Linked DNA regions of Saccharicrinis fermentans DSM 9555 = JCM 21142. The main gene of each other region encodes a partner of the protein of the gene in region 2 in a complex. Links are inferred from orthologs where the notes say so. Each region holds a gene or a part of one and is shown on either strand. Other genes may lie near its edges. The genes, in order: trxA and CYTFE_RS0103710.

Region 1 (5,839 bases), 3.2 Mb from region 2 along the record:
GATTAATATTCCTGGCAACTTATTTCTTTATAAAGGGAGTTACTATTCCAGGAATTGGTTTTACGAGAGTTGATCTGAACAATATATTTGGATTATATACCCCAGGTAGCGAGCAATTCAACTTCTTTCAGTACCTCTCTTATATGTTCATGCATAGCAGTAGGGACTTCACTCATGTATTCTTTAATATGTTTGCCGTTTTTATGTTCGGCCGAATATTGGAACGAACATGGGGACCTCAGAAATTCCTTTTTTATTATTTAGCAACGGGCATCGGTGCAGGTGTTTTGTACGTTTTGGTAGCTTTTATCAGGGCAAAAATGTTAGCTGCCAGTCTACCACCGGAAATTGTTGCTGAAATATATACCCAAGGACACTCCATTTTACTGGAAGGCAAAAACTATGTCAACGAAACCGCTGCCACACTTAATCATTTAATTAACGCGCCCATGGTAGGTGCTTCGGGAGCAGTATTTGGACTGTTACTGGCTTTTGGTATGATGTTTCCCAACGAACAAATATACCTTTATATGATTGTGCCCATAAAAGCCAAGTATTTTGTCATAGGATACGGCGGAATTGAACTATTTCTATTAATGCAAAACAACCCTGGTGATAATGTGGCACACCTGGCACACTTGGGTGGAATGTTGTTCGGATTTATTTTGATAAGGTTTTGGAGAAAAAAACAATTTTAGTCTCTTTTTTTAATATTAATTCATCGAAATACTTATTTTTAGTATATGGCAATTGCAGACGAAATAAAAGAATCTTTTAGACAAGGTGGTGTAGTCACCAGACTTATCTATGTGAACATCGGCGTTTTTCTGGTATTTCTAATATTAGATGCTTTCTTTTCATTGGCTCAACATGCCGAATGGGCCTATATGATTAAAAGCTGGTTCTCTGTACCTGCCGATCCTGGCGCATTACTTTTAAAACCCTGGAGCATCTTTACCTATATGTTCCTACACTTTAATTTTATGCATATTCTTTTCAATATGCTTTATTTATTTTGGTTTGGCCGAATATTCTTACAATTCTTCAATCCACGCCAGCTCTTGGGAGTATATTTCATGGGTGGTTTGGCAGGTGCTCTGTTATACATTCTTTCATACAATATATTTCCTGCATTAAATAATTTCACCGAATCCCCCATTATGATGGGAGCATCCGCCTCCGTAATGGGCATCATATTTAGCGCTGCCAGCTATTCACCAAACTACAAGGTTCATTTAGTTTTATTGGGACCTATCAAACTCATGTACTTAGCCATCGGATTATTAATTTTGGATCTGATTTCGATTCCTTCTTTTTCCAATACAGGTGGTCATTTAGCCCATATTGGAGGTGCCTTATTAGGCATGTTCTTTGCCTCAAGAGCAGTAAAAGGCAAAGACATTACCTTGCGTTTTAATCATTTCATGGACAATCTAGCCTCTCTCTTCTCGCGCAAACCCAAGATGAGGGTTACCCACTCACGCACCAAACGTCCGGTGAGTGACATGGACTATAATGCCAACAAAAAGAAGAAACAAAGTAACATCGATCGAATTCTGGACAAAATAAAAACCAGTGGTTATGATAGTCTAACCAAACAAGAAAAAGACGATTTGTTTAACGCTAGCAATAATTAATGCCAAAACTATTTCATAAAATAACACGCTCCCTCATTTCACTCATCAATACAATCGTACTAGTATTGATAGCACTGGCCTATTTGGGAGCCTATGTAAGCCCCATACACATCAGCTTTCTATCCTTCATCGGTTTTGCTTTCCCTTTATTGTGGATCAGCAACTTATTTTTTGTTATATACTGGGCCTTAAAAAAACGAAAACGATTCGTCTTTTCATTACTTGCTCTCATCTTAACATGGGCACAGTGGCATGCTGTTTTTTCGTTCAATACAGGCAAGGAAGTTAATAGATCGGAGCTGCAAAATCCCATTAAAGTAATGTCGTACAATGTGCGCATGTTTGACAAATATGTCTGGACAAAAGACAAAACAACACCCCAAAAGATTTATCAGTTCATCAAAAGTCAAAATCCAGATATACTGTGTATTCAGGAGTTTTATATCAACAACAACAATCCGCAATACTCTGAAAACAATATTATTTCAAAATTTAAGCAATTCAAATACAAGCACCTCGAATACAATATAGAAACCAGATCAGGAAAAAAATATGGCTTAGCCACCTTCTCAAAGTACCCCATCATTTTTAAAAAGCCTTTAGCATTTGAGAACACCACCAATCTCAGTTCACAGACCGACATCAATGTCAACGGACAAAAAATAAGGGTATTTAATAACCACCTAGAATCTATTCGATTAAAACGTGAAAACTACAATTTTATCGACAGTTTAGAATTTAAGAGCGACAAAGAAAGACGAAAAGGAGTCTATGAAATATTTACCAAACTAAACACTGCGTTTGCACACCGCGCCTCACAGGCAGAAACCATAGGTCGCCATATCAAAAACTCACCCTACCCAACCATCGTATGCGGTGATTTTAATGACACCCCGGTATCGTATGTTTACCGAAAAGTACGCGGCTCATTAAAAGATGCTTTTATGGAATCAGGAAATGGTTTTGGAGGAACATACAATGGTAACTTACCGTCCTTCAGGATAGATTTTATTTTTCACGCCCCTGAATTTAGAGGCTTTAATTACGAGAGAAAGAAAATCAACTACAGTGACCATTATCCCATCACAACCTTACTCGAGCTAAATACCCAACAGCAAAAATGAATAAACACACAAAGCAACTATTGAAGTAAATTGATTACTTCTTTTTATTTCGTATCTTCATACAGTGAAAAAAAACGCGTAAAATATGTGCTATCAATATATAGGGAATTATATATATAAAAGTTTGCATGTAATTTGTTTAGGGACAAACTTATTTACTATTTTTGCGTTAGAACATTTTGAGAATTAAAGTACAAATTTTATAATATAACGTTATGGCTATTGAAGTAACAGACGAAAACTTTGAAGAATTAGTTTTAAAATCAGACAAACCAGTATTGGTTGACTTTTGGGCTGAATGGTGTGGTCCTTGTAGAATGGTAGCTCCTGTGGTAAAAGAATTGGCAGAGGAGTATGGAGATAAAGCAGTAATCACCAAAATGGATGTAGACAGCAACCCTGCCACATCAGTTAAATTTGGTATCAGAAACATACCAACCATCCTTTTCTTTAAGGGCGGAGAAGTTGTTGACAAACAAGTGGGAGCTGTTCCAAAAACTATTTTGGCTTCTAAACTTGACGCACTTATGTAATCGTACACCAAATAATAATCTAAAGGCTGCCATTTTTGGCGGCCTTTCTTATTCGATAGTAACTCCTAACATTCAAACATACACACTCATGGATGCTTCCTTTTATGATTCGTTTCTATTTACTTATATAGTCATTCCTTTCATGATATTCTTTGCCAGAATCATGGATGTAAGCATGGATACTATACGTATCATATTTGTATCAAGAGGAAATAAAGTGATTGCCCCCATTCTAGGATTCTTTGAAATGCTCATATGGTTGATGGCCATCACTCGCATCTTTGAAAACCTAGACAACTGGACATGCTATGTAGCCTATGCGGGAGGCTTTGCCACGGGTAACTACGTAGGATTACGCATTGAAGAAAAGATGGCACTGGGCATACAAATGATCCGCACGGTAACATCACGCGATGCCAGCACACTGATTGAAATACTCAGGACCAAAGGCTTTGCCGTCACTTCCATTGAAGCTACCGGCAAAAATGGCCCCGTACATATTGTCTTCGCTGTGGTTCCACGTAGCAAGATAAAACACGTAATACCTCTCATAAAAAAATTTAACCCCAAAGCATTTTACTCTATCGAAGATGTCAGGGCAGTCAATTCAGACAGCGATTCTTTTTCCCCTTCCGCTTCAAGAGCAGTAGGCCCACGATGGATGCGAAAAGGCAGGTAAAAGACAGATAAACACCCATCATGAAGTACGTAGTAGGATGATCATTAAATTGGAGGGTTTGTGCTATGTTTCAATAGTACACATATACCAAAGAACAAATAACCATTAGCCCCAAACCAAAACCAGCATACACCTGTTTAGGCGTATGAGCGCCGAGTATCAATCGACAGCTTCCGACCATTCCGGCTACGGCAATAACCGCTAGCATCCATAAAAAGGTATTAATACCATATTTCACAGACAAGGAAAGTAATGCTCCCCAAAGACCACCAATACCAACCATATGAATGCTTATCTTCCAAAAAAATGATATACACATAGAAAGCAGTGCAGCCAATAAGGTACCCAAGATGAATACCGGAATAAAAGTAGGTAGTTGAAATTTTCCTAGAAAGAAATAACCCAAAAGAAAAAAGACCGATGTAGTCAACAAGGGTACAATACGCTCCTTTGCAGTCTCCATCTGCATGGTTTTCATGATCCCCATCTGCAAAAACAAAGGCATGATACTTAGGGGTAAAATACAAGTACTTACCAGCACAATAATGGTAACCATCCTACGATACTCAAAGGGGATAAACGTTACATGACTTTGTGTACTAAATATCACCAATAAGCCAATCGTAGGCATCAGAAGGGGATGTAACAACAAAGAAACAATGAAAGCAACTCTTTTGGCCATTAAAACAATTCTTTACCAATTATAACTCTTTGCGCAATCTAGCTACAGGAATATTCAATTGCTCACGATATTTAGCAACAGTTCTCCTGGCAATATTATAGGATTTCTCCTTTAATATATTCGACAGTTTATCATCTGTCAAAGGTTTTCTTTTATCTTCACTCTCGATACACTCCGACAATATTTTTTTTATCTCACGCGTCGATACCTCCTCTCCTGAATCAGTCTGCATACCTTCTGAAAAGAAAAACTTCAAGGGAAATATTCCAAAATGAGTTTGAATATATTTACTATTTGACACCCTTGATATGGTTGAAATATCCAGCCCGGTAATTTCAGCAATATCCTTTAATATCATAGGGCGCAACTTGGTTTCGTCACCTTCTAAAAAATACTGTTTTTGATATTCAAGAATGGCATTCATCGTCATCAACAGCGTATTCTGCCGCTGTCTAATAGCATCAATAAACCATTTGGCCGAATCAAGCTTCTGCTTAACAAACATCACCGCTTCCTTTTTATCCTTAGACCGGTTTTTTTTGTTACCCGAATAGTCTTGCAGCATATTTGAATAAGTCTGGCTGATCCTCAATTCAGGCACATTACGAGTATTTAAGGACAATTCAGGATTACCATCCTTTATTTCTAAAATAAAATCTGGTATAATATGTTGAACCATTCGATGCATAGGATTACTATATGAACTTCCTGGTTTTGGGTTCAGCTTTAGTATTTCCTCCATGGCTTCTTTCACATCCTCTTCTTCCAAATGCAAGCGCTTGGTAATCTTATCGTAATGTTTTTTAGTAAACTCCTCAAAATGATATTTAATTATATTGTAAGCATCATTGACCGCAGGAATGGTTTTGTCCTTTTTCTTTAGTTGGAGCAACAGACACTCTTGCAAATCGCGTGCACCAACCCCAGCAGGCTCAAAATCCTGAACTATTTCAAGCACATCCAAGGCTTCTCGCTCATCCAGTTCCACATTTTGGCTAAAAGCAATATCATCAATAATCTCATCCACCTCTCTACGCAGATATCCATCCTCATCAATATTCCCTACAATATGCTCAGCCATCAAACGCTGCCGTTCATCCAAAATGCGCAATCCCAATTGATCAGTCAAGAATTCATGAAAACTAGTCCCATCCGAAAATGGAATATCCTCATGCTTATCATCT
Region 2 (11,022 bases):
GGTGAAGGGCTCAGATAAGGGACCGGCAGCGTTAATTGAAGCTTCAGGAACATTGGAAATGTTCGATATTGAAACCGGAAATGATGTTTCTAAAAAAGGTATATATACGCTGCCTCCGGTAATAGAAGACCGATCACCGGAAAAAATGAGTGAGGCGGTGGAACGTGCCATTACCCAACTATTGGGTGATGGTAAACTCCCTGTTTTAGTGGGAGGAGAGCATTCTGTGAGTATTGGTGCTTTTAAAGCCATGGCTAAGCGATATGAGAATATCACCTTTTTGCAGTTTGATGCCCATGCAGACCTGCGGGAATCTTACGAAGGTTCCGCATACAACCATGCCTGTGTGATGCACCAGGCCAAAAAACTGGCTCCTATTGTTCAGGTAGGTATACGAAGTATGTGCCAAGAAGAGCGTGTGTATGTTGACCCTGAGAAGATGTTTTTTCGTTATCAAATACGGCAAAATATGGATTGGCAAAACGATGTTATGGCGCAACTGAGTGGGGATGTCTATATTACGATCGACCTGGATGTTTTTGACCCTTCTATTATGCCATCTACAGGTACCCCTGAACCAGATGGACTGTTGTATCACGAGGTGCTTTCAATGATTCGAAAAGTTCAAACGCATTGTAACATTGTGGGTTTTGATGTGGTTGAGTTATGTCCCAATGAAAAAAATAAGGCGCCCGATTTTTTGGCCGCGAAACTTGTTTACCAAGTGTTAAGCGGAATTTAATGTGTTTTAAGCTCAATTTTAAGATTATATAATTTTGTTTTTTTTAAGATTACGGTGATGAGAAAATGGACTGTTGAAGACTCTAAAGAATTATACAATATAGAAGGATGGGGAACAGACTATTTCTCCATCAATAAAAAAGGTAATGTAACGGTTTGTCCGAACAAGGACAGCGTTCATATTGATCTGAAGGAGGTGATAGATGAGCTTCAACTTAGAGATGTAACCGCGCCTGTGCTATTACGATTTCCTGATATTCTGGATAATCGTATCTTAATGATGACCGAATGCTTTGATCGTGCAAAAAAGGAATTTGACTTTAAGGGCGATAGCTTTGTGGTTTATCCCATTAAGGTAAATCAAACCAATCATGTGGTTGAAGAGATTGTAAGTCATGGACGTAAATTTAATGTGGGACTAGAGGCCGGTTCAAAACCAGAATTACATGCAGTGATTGCCACCAGCGTTAACAATGACTCTATTATCATTTGTAATGGGTATAAAGATGAGGACTATGTTGAGTTGGCATTATTGGCTCAAAAGATGGGGCGAAATATTTTCTTGGTGGTAGAGAAACTTAATGAGTTGCTGATTATTGCGGATATTGCTAAACGACTAAATATCCGTCCTAATATTGGTATTCGTATTAAATTGGCTAGCTCGGGTTCAGGTAAATGGGAGAGCTCAGGTGGGGATGCAAGTAAGTTTGGATTAACAGCCAGTGAGCTAATTGAGGCCCTTGATTTTATGGAAGCCAATGGTTTAAAAGATTGTCTGCGACTGGTGCATTTTCACATTGGTAGTCAGGTGACTAAAATTAGACGTATTAAAATTGCCTTGCGTGAAGCCGCTCAGTTTTATGTTCAGCTGCATGGACTGGGGTTTAATGTGGACTTTGTGGATATAGGTGGTGGACTTGGGGTTGATTACGATGGAACTAAATCGGCCAATAGCGAAAGTAGTGTTAATTATTCCATACAAGAATATGTGAACGATGCCATTTCGAGTCTGGTTGATGCCAGTGATAAAAACGATATTTCTCATCCTAATATAATTACGGAGTCGGGTCGTTCCTTAACAGCTCATCATTCTATGTTGGTATTTGAAGTATTGGAATCTACTTCCTTGCCCCAATGGCCAGAGGAGGATGAGATTACCGACGATGATCATGAATTGGTGAAAGAATTATATAACTCGTGGGAAGTGCTGAACCAAACTAAGATGTTGGAAGTCTGGCATGATGCCCAATCGGTTCGGGAGGAAGCATTGGATAGGTTTAGTTTGGGATTGTTGGATATAAAAACCCGCGCTCAAGTGGAACGTTTGTTCTGGTCTATTGCCTACGATATTCATAAAATTACCCAAAGTCTGAAGCATATACCCGACGAGTTTCATAGTCTTCCAAAACTTTTGTCGGATAAGTATTTTTGTAATTTTTCCTTGTTTCAATCTTTACCAGATTCATGGGCCATTGACCAGATATTTCCCATTATTCCCATTCATCGTCATCAAGAAAAGCCAACTCGACATGCCACTTTGCAGGATATCACCTGTGATAGTGATGGAAAGATTGATAGGTTTATTGCTACGCGTAATTTATCGCATCACTTACCTGTTCATACCGTTAAAAAGGATGAGCCTTATTATATAGGAGTCTTCCTGGTTGGTGCATATCAAGAAATATTGGGGGATCTTCATAATTTGTTTGGTGATACTAATGCGGTTCATATTTCAGCCGATGAGCATGGTTATCACATCGACAAGATTATTGATGGGGAAACTGTTGCTGAAGTATTGGAGTATGTTCAATATAGTCCTAAGAAATTGGTGCGCGCCGTGGAAACATGGGTAACTTCATCGGTTAAGAGTGGTAAAATTTCTTTGTCTGAAGGAAAAGAGTTTTTGTCCAATTATCGTTCAGGACTCTATGGTTATACCTACTTGGAGTAAGTGTTTTTTATGGCGCTTCTGAATTTGTTTTTATTTTCTTTTGTACTCCTATGTTGTATGTGTTGTTTCGGTAAAAACACCGTTAAATGGTATTTATCGGTAAAAACACCGTTATTGTATGGTAAATTGAGTGATTAATATTCCGGCAAGCACTGCAAAACCGAAGCTTAATAGGGTACCTATTAGTATGTATTCGCTTTTTTGTGTACCATTAAATCGTAATATGGATTTGGCAGCTAGTATTAAACCCACTGCTGCAAATTGTCCTATCAGTATTAATGAAAGTACCAGTAAACGTTCAATGATTCCTATTAATTTGCCTGCATTGGGTAAACTATCCTCTTTATTGATGGAGTCTGAAATTTGTATTTTAGATATCTTTAAGATATTGCCAATGATGATATTGGTTGGTTTGGTTACAAATATAAAGCTGGCAATAGTGGCCAATGTCTTTATTTTCAGATCCAATAAAAACGTGACATTACCCCAGTAGGCGTATGCTACCGAAATGATGATTACCATATGAATGCCTTGATCCCAAAAGAAGAAATTTTTTAAAGGGTACCTTAGTTGGATCGTACTTTTGGCTATGTCAGTGATCAGGTGCAAGCTCATTAATAAAATAGCGGCTTTCCAGAAGTGTATATTCAGTGATGCTATGTAACTTAATACCCCAACGATGAGCACATGGTATATGTGATTCCAGGTAAGTGCTTTTTCGCCTTTTTTATCCGACATAGCTTGTGTCTGGAAAATAAAATCAGCTAGCAAATGTGCTATAAATAATAGGAGGATGAGCTTAATCTGCATGATTGAAATAATTTTCAAAGTAGTTTACTGCTTTCTCAATGGCTAGCCATCCGGCAGCAGTTGAATGTTGGCTAATGGTTGACTGGTATTTTTCTAATTTTGATGCGATTTCTTTTTCTGTATAGCCCAGTAATTTTAGATAAATGACTTCACTTTGTTTGGGAGAGAAACGTGTAAAAATCGTATCAAGCAATGCTAATATAACATCAAATTCGTTTTGTATTTTTTCATTGGAACTGCAAAAATACATGGTGTTCTTAATAACTACCTTTTGCTTATTGGAAGTGGAATATCGTTTAATTGCTCTTCCTGAGAGATAAATGGCTTCCCCATCAATAATTCCTTTTTCAGGCTTAAAAGTCTCTAGTGGAGCAATGGCAATGGCTAGCCTAATGCCATGTTCACTGAAGTGCTTTAAGCGTGTCTTATCCTTTTTGTTAATCTCCAATGAAAGAGATTTAACAAAAGCTTTTAACAGTAGAGCTATGCGAAGAGCAAAGGTGGGTTCGTTTAATGCAAATTCGATGTAATCGCCTTGTATAAGCCGTCCGTAAAATTTCTCATTCTTATATAATTCTCCTAAATTATCTATCAGTTTATGGATAGATTCCTCTAAATTTCGTTTTTCAATTTCATTTAGGGATGTGTAGGAAATTACATCTGCTGATATTGTTGCAAAATACATGATTCTTGTGTTTATCGGTAAATATACACATAAATATTATTTATCGGTAAAAAAACCGTTAAATTAACAATGTGTTATACATTGTCTTTTGCTAAGCGATCACGTTGCTTACTTTTTTATTGGTGCATCTTACGGTTGGCTAATTAGTCTTTGCAAGAAAACTCCAAATACTGTGTTATTCTCATTTTTGAAACAGTCATTTACAATCAGTAAACTTTTTGTTTTCAAAAATATCGAAAGCCTTGTCTTTGAAGCTTTCTTATCAAAGACAGAAAAAACAGTCGTTCTCTTGCAGCCACTAATTAGCGAGTAAGAGCTTAGTTACCTACATGTAATGTATGAAAATTTTTCTTTGTAGTTGTACGATTCATAAAAAAATAGGCCTCTGTTTGTTCGTTTTACGTTTTTATGTCGTATGTTTGCAACATACAACATAAAAATAGAGGAGATGATTAAAACGAATGTTTTTAGTGAAGAACTGCAGGAGCTGGCGCGTTTTGCCAAAGCCATTTCGCATCCGGCAAGATTAGCGATTCTGAAGTATCTAGCGGAAACCAAGACTTGTATTTCAGGTGATATTTCAGGTTCGTTACCTCTTAGCAGGAGTACGGTATCTCAACACTTGAATGAATTAAAAGAATTGGGATTGATACAGGGAACCATTGATGGATTAAAAGTTAATTACTGTTTGTGTAATACTGATATTAACAGATATCTTCTTTTGCTCGAAAGTTTTTTTGAGCCCATCAAATCGGTCAGTATTCATTGTGATACAAACCAGGTCAAAGAGTCGAATTCAAAATAAAATGTAGGAATAACTGGAGTATATCAAACGAGCTATGGGAATGGGTTCATACACAGGAGTATGGATCATTTTAGTGAGTTTCATATGGCCATTGAAAGATAAATTATAAACATATGAAACTGGCCTGGCCAGCGCAAATAATTGGGCACATGGGTGAATGATTGGAATTTGCACCGGCTAGTGACGTTTTGCTAATTTTTAAACGGATGAAAGTATTGATTTTATGTACAGGCAATAGCTGTAGGAGTCAGATGGCTCATGGCTTTTTGCAATCATTTGATGCAAATATTACTGTGTGCTCAGCGGGTACAGAAGCATCGGGTAAGCTGAATGCTAAGGCTGTTAAGGCAATGGCTGAAATAGGTATTGATATTAGTGGACATACTTCTGATTCGGTTAGTAAGTACTTGGATGAGGAATGGGATTATGTTATTACTGTTTGTGGTGGCGCCAATGAAGCTTGTCCTGCCTTCGTGGGAAAAGTAAAACATCGTTTGCATATTGGTTTTGATGATCCTTCTCATGCATTGGGTTCAGAGGAATTTATATGGAGTGAATTTATACGGGTACGTGATGAAATAAAAGCAGGTTTTAGAAAATTTTATGACGAACAAATTAAACGGTAAGTATGAAACGAGCCATGAGAATAGATTCACACACAAGGGGGTGATTGTTTTCGGTGAGTTACTTATGGTCTTTGAAAGATAAAATTTATATATATGAAAGCACAGGATTTAAAATTTGTTGTGAAAGAAAAATATGGTGAAATAGCTTCACAAAGTAAAAAACAAAATCAAAGTTCTTGTTGCGGCAGTACTGGTTGTAGTGATCATATGGACTATACTATTTTTAGTGATGACTATACTAAGTTGGCAGGCTATCGTCCGGAGGCTGATTTGGGATTGGGGTGTGGTTTGCCTACCCAGTATGCTGAGATAAAATCCGGTGATCATATATTGGACCTGGGCTCAGGAGCGGGTAATGATTGTTTTGTTGCGCGTACCATAATTGGAGAATCGGGACATGTAACGGGAATCGACTTCACCGATGCCATGCTGGAGAAAGCAAATAAAAATCTGCAAAAAACAGGATTTAAAAATATTGATTTTATAAAAGGTGACATTGAAGATATGCCCTTGAAGGATAATTGTTTTGACGTGGTTATCAGTAACTGTGTTTTGAATCTTGTTCCTGATAAACAAAAAGCTTTTGGAGAAATTTTTAGGGTGTTGAAACCAGGTGGTCATTTTTGTATTTCAGATGTAGTGTTGACAGGGCAATTACCTGAAAAAATGCAGCAGGCTGCCGAAATGTATGCGGGCTGTGTCTCGGGAGCCATTCAAAAGGAACATTATTTAAATATTATTACAGGGAATGGATTTACTCATGTTGTGGTAAAAAAAGAGAAGGAGATAGAGATACCTCAAAATATTCTTTTGAATTATATCTCGCAGGATGAATTGACGGATTTTAAAAAGAGTAAGGTAGGTATTTATAGTATAACTGTGAATGGAACAAAGGAAATTTAATTGGAGTATATGAAACGAGCCATGAGAATAGATTCACACACAAGGGGGTGATTGTTTTCGGTGAGTTACTTATGGCCATTGAAAGATAAATTTAGACATATGAAAAAGCAAATTGGATTCTTTGAAAAGTATTTAAGTCTTTGGGTTGCTATCTGTATTGCTGTAGGTATTGCTATTGGTGGCTTTGTTGGAGATGGAATTCAGGTATTGGCTAACATGGAGATTTACAAAGTGAATATTCCGGTTGCCATTTTAATCTGGCTTATGATTTACCCTATGATGCTACAAATTGATTTTTCAAGTATTAAAAATGTAGGAAAACGTCCCAAGGGTTTAATATTAACCCTGGTGGTGAATTGGTTAATTAAACCATTTACCATGGCTTTTTTTGCATGGATGTTTTTTTCAAAATTGTATGGGGCATGGATTTCTCCAGAGGAGGCAGGAGAATATATTGCCGGTGCCATTTTATTGGGAGCTGCACCCTGTACCGCAATGGTATTTGTATGGAGTTACCTAAGTGATGGGGATCCGAATTATACATTGGTACAGGTGTCAGTAAACGACCTGATTATTTTGGTGGCTTTTATTCCTATTGTGGGTTTGTTGTTGGGTATTACTAATATCACGATTCCTTACGATACTTTGGTGGCTAGTGTTGTTGTGTTTGTAGTGGTTCCTCTTTTAGCCGGGTATATAACCCACAAAATTCTGATTAAACGCAGGGGAGCTGAATGGTTTAAAAATGAGTTTCTACCAAAATTTAAGCCCGTGTCAATTTTTGCTTTACTGCTTACATTGGTATTATTATTTGCCTTCCAGGGAAGCATTATTGTGGAGAATCCTCTTATTATTCTTTTGGTGGCTATTCCATTGGTTATACAAACCTACTTTATATTTTTTGTGACTTGGTTTAGTGGCAAAAAACTAAGGTTACCTTATGCCATTTGTTCGCCTGCTGCCATGATTGGGGCAAGTAACTTTTTTGAGCTGGCTGTAGCTGTGGCTATTGCTTTATTTGGCTTGCAGTCTCCGGCAGCGATGGTTACCGTAGTAGGTGTTTTAGTGGAAGTACCTGTGATGTTATCGCTTGTGAAATTGGCCAATAAATGGAAATATTAGTATAATGGTAAGCGTAAACCTGATATTCTTTATTGAAATCAGGTTTACGCTTCTTCGCTTATTTTTTTATGTCTGTTTATTGCATGCTGGCATGATTCTCAACAAAGTGTTTTAACCTAAACAAACAAATTAATAGATGTCCATCACGAAGTTTTGTACTGTGGTTCAATAGGCTTTCCATGGATATCCAATGCAATTCTTTAGAAGGAGAATCTAAGGTAATGACATAAGGGTACACCTGTTCGGGGCTGGCTCCCGCACATGGTATGTATTTTTCTCCAAGTTTTTGCATGGATTCAATTTTACAATTGAACATTTTTTTTGCAGAGATATAACGCTTCATCTCATATAGGTTTGTAATCTCCTTGGGTAGACGATAAGCTGGTGCTGTTAAAATAGTACTATTGCCTTCTTTTAACTGCGGAACAGGTAGTTCTCTTTTTTCAATACCTAAATAAATCTTGTTGTTAAAAGAAAATACAGGAAGGGTTACTATAGTGTTTGAACTAAGGTGTTGTGGTTCAATGTATTCAAGAATCGCTTCGCTATCTTCTTGTTGGTATTCATAAAACTTTGCACGCTTATGTACTAAAAAGTGGGCGGTACGATCACTCTTTTTATAGGGCTGCTTGGTTACTTGGGTGATTGTATCTATGTTTGATACAACAAGCTCCTGAGTTTTTTGAATTTGAATTTCTTCATTTAGCCATTTGCCCAAGGGTTTATTGAGTTTATTTAATAAACGATAAAGCCCCAGTTCTAGTCGAGCCTCAGGAAGTGCACCAACTTGTGCCGATTTTAGAAGTTGCAATGCATCATATTCGATGATTTTTCCGGATTCTTTAAAGCCTGAGAACGAACCTAAGCTTTTGAGTGTTTGGGGAGTGCTTGATATTTCAATGGAATAGGAAACTACACATTCATTAATGCCTCCCGGAGAGGTATAAAATTGGAGTTCTTTGGATAGTTGCTGTACCTTATCTTTCTTGATCCCGGTTCTTTCTGTTAAAATATCTTTGATATGATCAGCAGTGATATGCTTGTTGGTGGAACCTGTGATGCCTTCAATGATATAACCGCTATATCGTTTGTTATCAAGTATCCTGGAGAGTGTATTGATGATTGGGCGGGGGTAATTGTGTTTGGCAATTATCTTAATGTTTTCCTTGTCTATATAATAGGGGAGGAGGTCGATAACCGAACCCGGGCGATTGGCCAGGTCAAATATGGCATGGGTTTCCTCATGCACATAAGAATGTAACTCTAAAAAACTGTTGTTTTGAACCGGCAGCTGGCGGGCAGCCTTGAGGAGGGTACCCTTATTGATAACCTTTTCTGCTGCGATTACATAATTGGTAGGAGGGGTACTGATGACTTCGCCCTGGGCATTGGTGAGTTTAAATTTTCCTTTGTATCTGTTGTTGATAATCCACGCATTGTATATGGGTTGCGATACGATAGTTCTCATACCAAGAGAGGCCATTACATTTTCAAATTCTTCCTGATTAAAGTAGCCATATTCTTCCTGTAATTCAATTTTCCAATCCTTTAAATAATCTTTTCTACGGATGAATTCAACGGCATCAGGGAAGCTTAATTGATAGCTAGGCTCATTGTTTTCTTCTATTTTTTTTAAGGGGAATCCCCGCTCCTCAACGGTAGATAAAGACCTGGCATCACGTGCAAATTGCTCCAGTAGCTCGGCATCAAAATGACCTTGTTTATTATTCGGAAAATGAATGAAGATATCTTCATTGTCAGGTTTTACAAAATCACGAATCACCAATACGCCCTCTTCACAAAGAAGCTCAGCTTGCCTTTTAAGTGTTAAATATGCTTTTTGTGGTGCATAGTTGTTAAAAGAGGTGATGTGATGAATAGAGGAGCAATTGAAGAAGCCGCATATTTTTTCGGAGCTCAATGTTTCCAGGGTTTCTCCGTCATCGGCTCTAAACTCTAGGTTGGGTAAACTGTATTTTTCTCTGGCTATCTCAACCATCTTAGGGTTGATATCGATGCCAATTATTTTTGTTTTAGGGAATAGTAATGCCAGTATGTATGAACTAGTGCCAGAAGCCATCCCTACGTCTACGATGGAATGGCCTTCTTTTTCGGAGAAATAGGCACTGGCCGAAGCTACTTTTTCAACAATAATAGAATCCATTCCGGCCAGATATCTTTGGTATTTACTTTTGTCACCTCTATCTTGATCTGCATACATAATTTGAAATATTTTTTGGAGTCTAAAATTACGAGTTATTATTTTGTGACAAAACAATGTTTGCACTTTCGTTGGCGATGCCAATTTCAGCAATAGATCCTGCGTTGAATTGCAAGTAGTCATCTTCTAAACCGTCACTAAATATTTTGCCATTCATGGGCATGTAAGATTCTATATTTAAAGGCTGACTCTTTGAAATAATTCCTGCACATATACGTATGTCAGAGTGCTGACTTTTAAAAGGTTCTCGCACAACAAAGATCAGATTCTTTTCATTCCAATCCATCTTTATGTCTAGATTTGCATGTTTTCCATCAAAAGACTTATATATACCATTTGCCATATTCAGCAGGGAGCTTAACCATCCTGTTGATCCTGCACCTGTTGATACAATGATACCACTTGAGGATTGTTGTTCTGATTGTTGCTTATAGGATAACTGATATCGGGCAGATGTGTGGGAGCTAGGCCCAATGAATAAGTCATTGAACGCTAGCATGCTTTGTCCGTCATTTAGTTTAGCCTCAGCCATGGTGACCTTTGAAAAACCGCATTTGCCTTCCAGAAGCTGGAGCAATCCTTTTTCGTAGCTACTGACCTTGAATGGTAATAAAACCCCATCGTTCCTGACGGGATCGGGATTTACGGGTATCATGGGTAATCCCTTGGCATATTTGGCAGTGTTCGCTACCAATCCATCTTGTCCTAGCACAACAATACTGTCTGAAGCACTGAACATGAAGTTTGGTAAGAAAGATCGGTCTATGACCTTGAACTTTAGGTGTTTGTTGGTGAGTTTCTGAATTTCGTCCAGTGATTTTTTGATACAATCATGTTCTAATTCATACTCCTCAAACCGACCACCCGAATGTTCAATGTAAAACCGGGCTTGCGCTTTTGTGTTAAAACGTTCAATCAGCAGCTCAAGCCTGGTTTTATGTGTTACTATAATTACATTATCTATTGACATTATTTACTTGTTTTGCAGTAAGGACTGTAAAAGATCGGGTGTGATATTTAAGTTTTCTATTTTTTGGGAGTTTTCGGCAAGTTCTCTGAAGGCAAAGGCGATGTTGTCTTTGGCATCCATACTACCTGCATTCATAGCCATCAGCATTTTCCAATCAAAATCTTTGTAAGGAGATAAGGTTTTATCCA

Evidence for each region.
Region 1: the proteins of CYTFE_RS0103710 (region 2) and trxA are in contact, whole or in part, in an NMR structure (PDB 2IPA), measured with the Bacillus subtilis proteins. The link is inferred for Saccharicrinis fermentans DSM 9555 = JCM 21142 from one-to-one orthologs.

What each region holds. Positions count from the first base shown.
Region 1 is NZ_KI912107.1:4,096,182-4,102,020, forward strand. What follows is about bases 1,828-4,635. They hold trxA (thioredoxin), read left to right. Parts: upstream 1,828-2,976; coding sequence 2,977-3,294; downstream 3,295-4,635. Other genes in these bases: CYTFE_RS0116675 (endonuclease/exonuclease/phosphatase family protein), read left to right, coding at 1,828-2,761; CYTFE_RS0116685 (DUF2179 domain-containing protein), read left to right, coding at 3,278-3,973; CYTFE_RS0116690 (hypothetical protein), read right to left, coding at 4,044-4,635. In the rest of the region: CYTFE_RS0116665 (rhomboid family intramembrane serine protease), read left to right, coding at 1-698; CYTFE_RS0116670 (rhomboid family protein), read left to right, coding at 744-1,637; more of CYTFE_RS0116675, read left to right, coding at 1,637-1,827; more of CYTFE_RS0116690, read right to left, coding at 4,636-4,655; rpoN (RNA polymerase factor sigma-54), read right to left, coding at 4,675-5,839. UniProt on the Bacillus subtilis protein: Participates in various redox reactions through the reversible oxidation of its active center dithiol to a disulfide and catalyzes dithiol-disulfide exchange reactions.
Region 2 is NZ_KI912107.1:865,120-876,141, forward strand. The notes cover bases 3,915-6,908. They hold CYTFE_RS0103710 (arsenate reductase ArsC), read left to right. Parts: upstream 3,915-5,198; coding sequence 5,199-5,618; downstream 5,619-6,908. Other genes in these bases: CYTFE_RS0103700 (hypothetical protein), read right to left, coding at 3,915-4,187; CYTFE_RS24835 (ArsR/SmtB family transcription factor), read left to right, coding at 4,636-4,992; CYTFE_RS0103715 (arsenite methyltransferase), read left to right, coding at 5,712-6,521; arsB (ACR3 family arsenite efflux transporter), read left to right, coding at 6,621-6,908. Outside these bases: speB (agmatinase), read left to right, coding at 1-742; speA (biosynthetic arginine decarboxylase), read left to right, coding at 800-2,692; CYTFE_RS0103695 (DUF3307 domain-containing protein), read right to left, coding at 2,804-3,502; more of CYTFE_RS0103700, read right to left, coding at 3,492-3,914; more of arsB, read left to right, coding at 6,909-7,643; CYTFE_RS0103725 (class I SAM-dependent methyltransferase), read right to left, coding at 7,720-9,864; CYTFE_RS0103730 (diacylglycerol kinase catalytic domain-containing protein), read right to left, coding at 9,893-10,834; CYTFE_RS0103735 (SPFH domain-containing protein), read right to left, coding at 10,838-11,022. UniProt on the Bacillus subtilis protein: Catalyzes the reduction of arsenate [As(V)] to arsenite [As(III)]. In vitro, can dephosphorylate para-nitrophenyl phosphate (pNPP).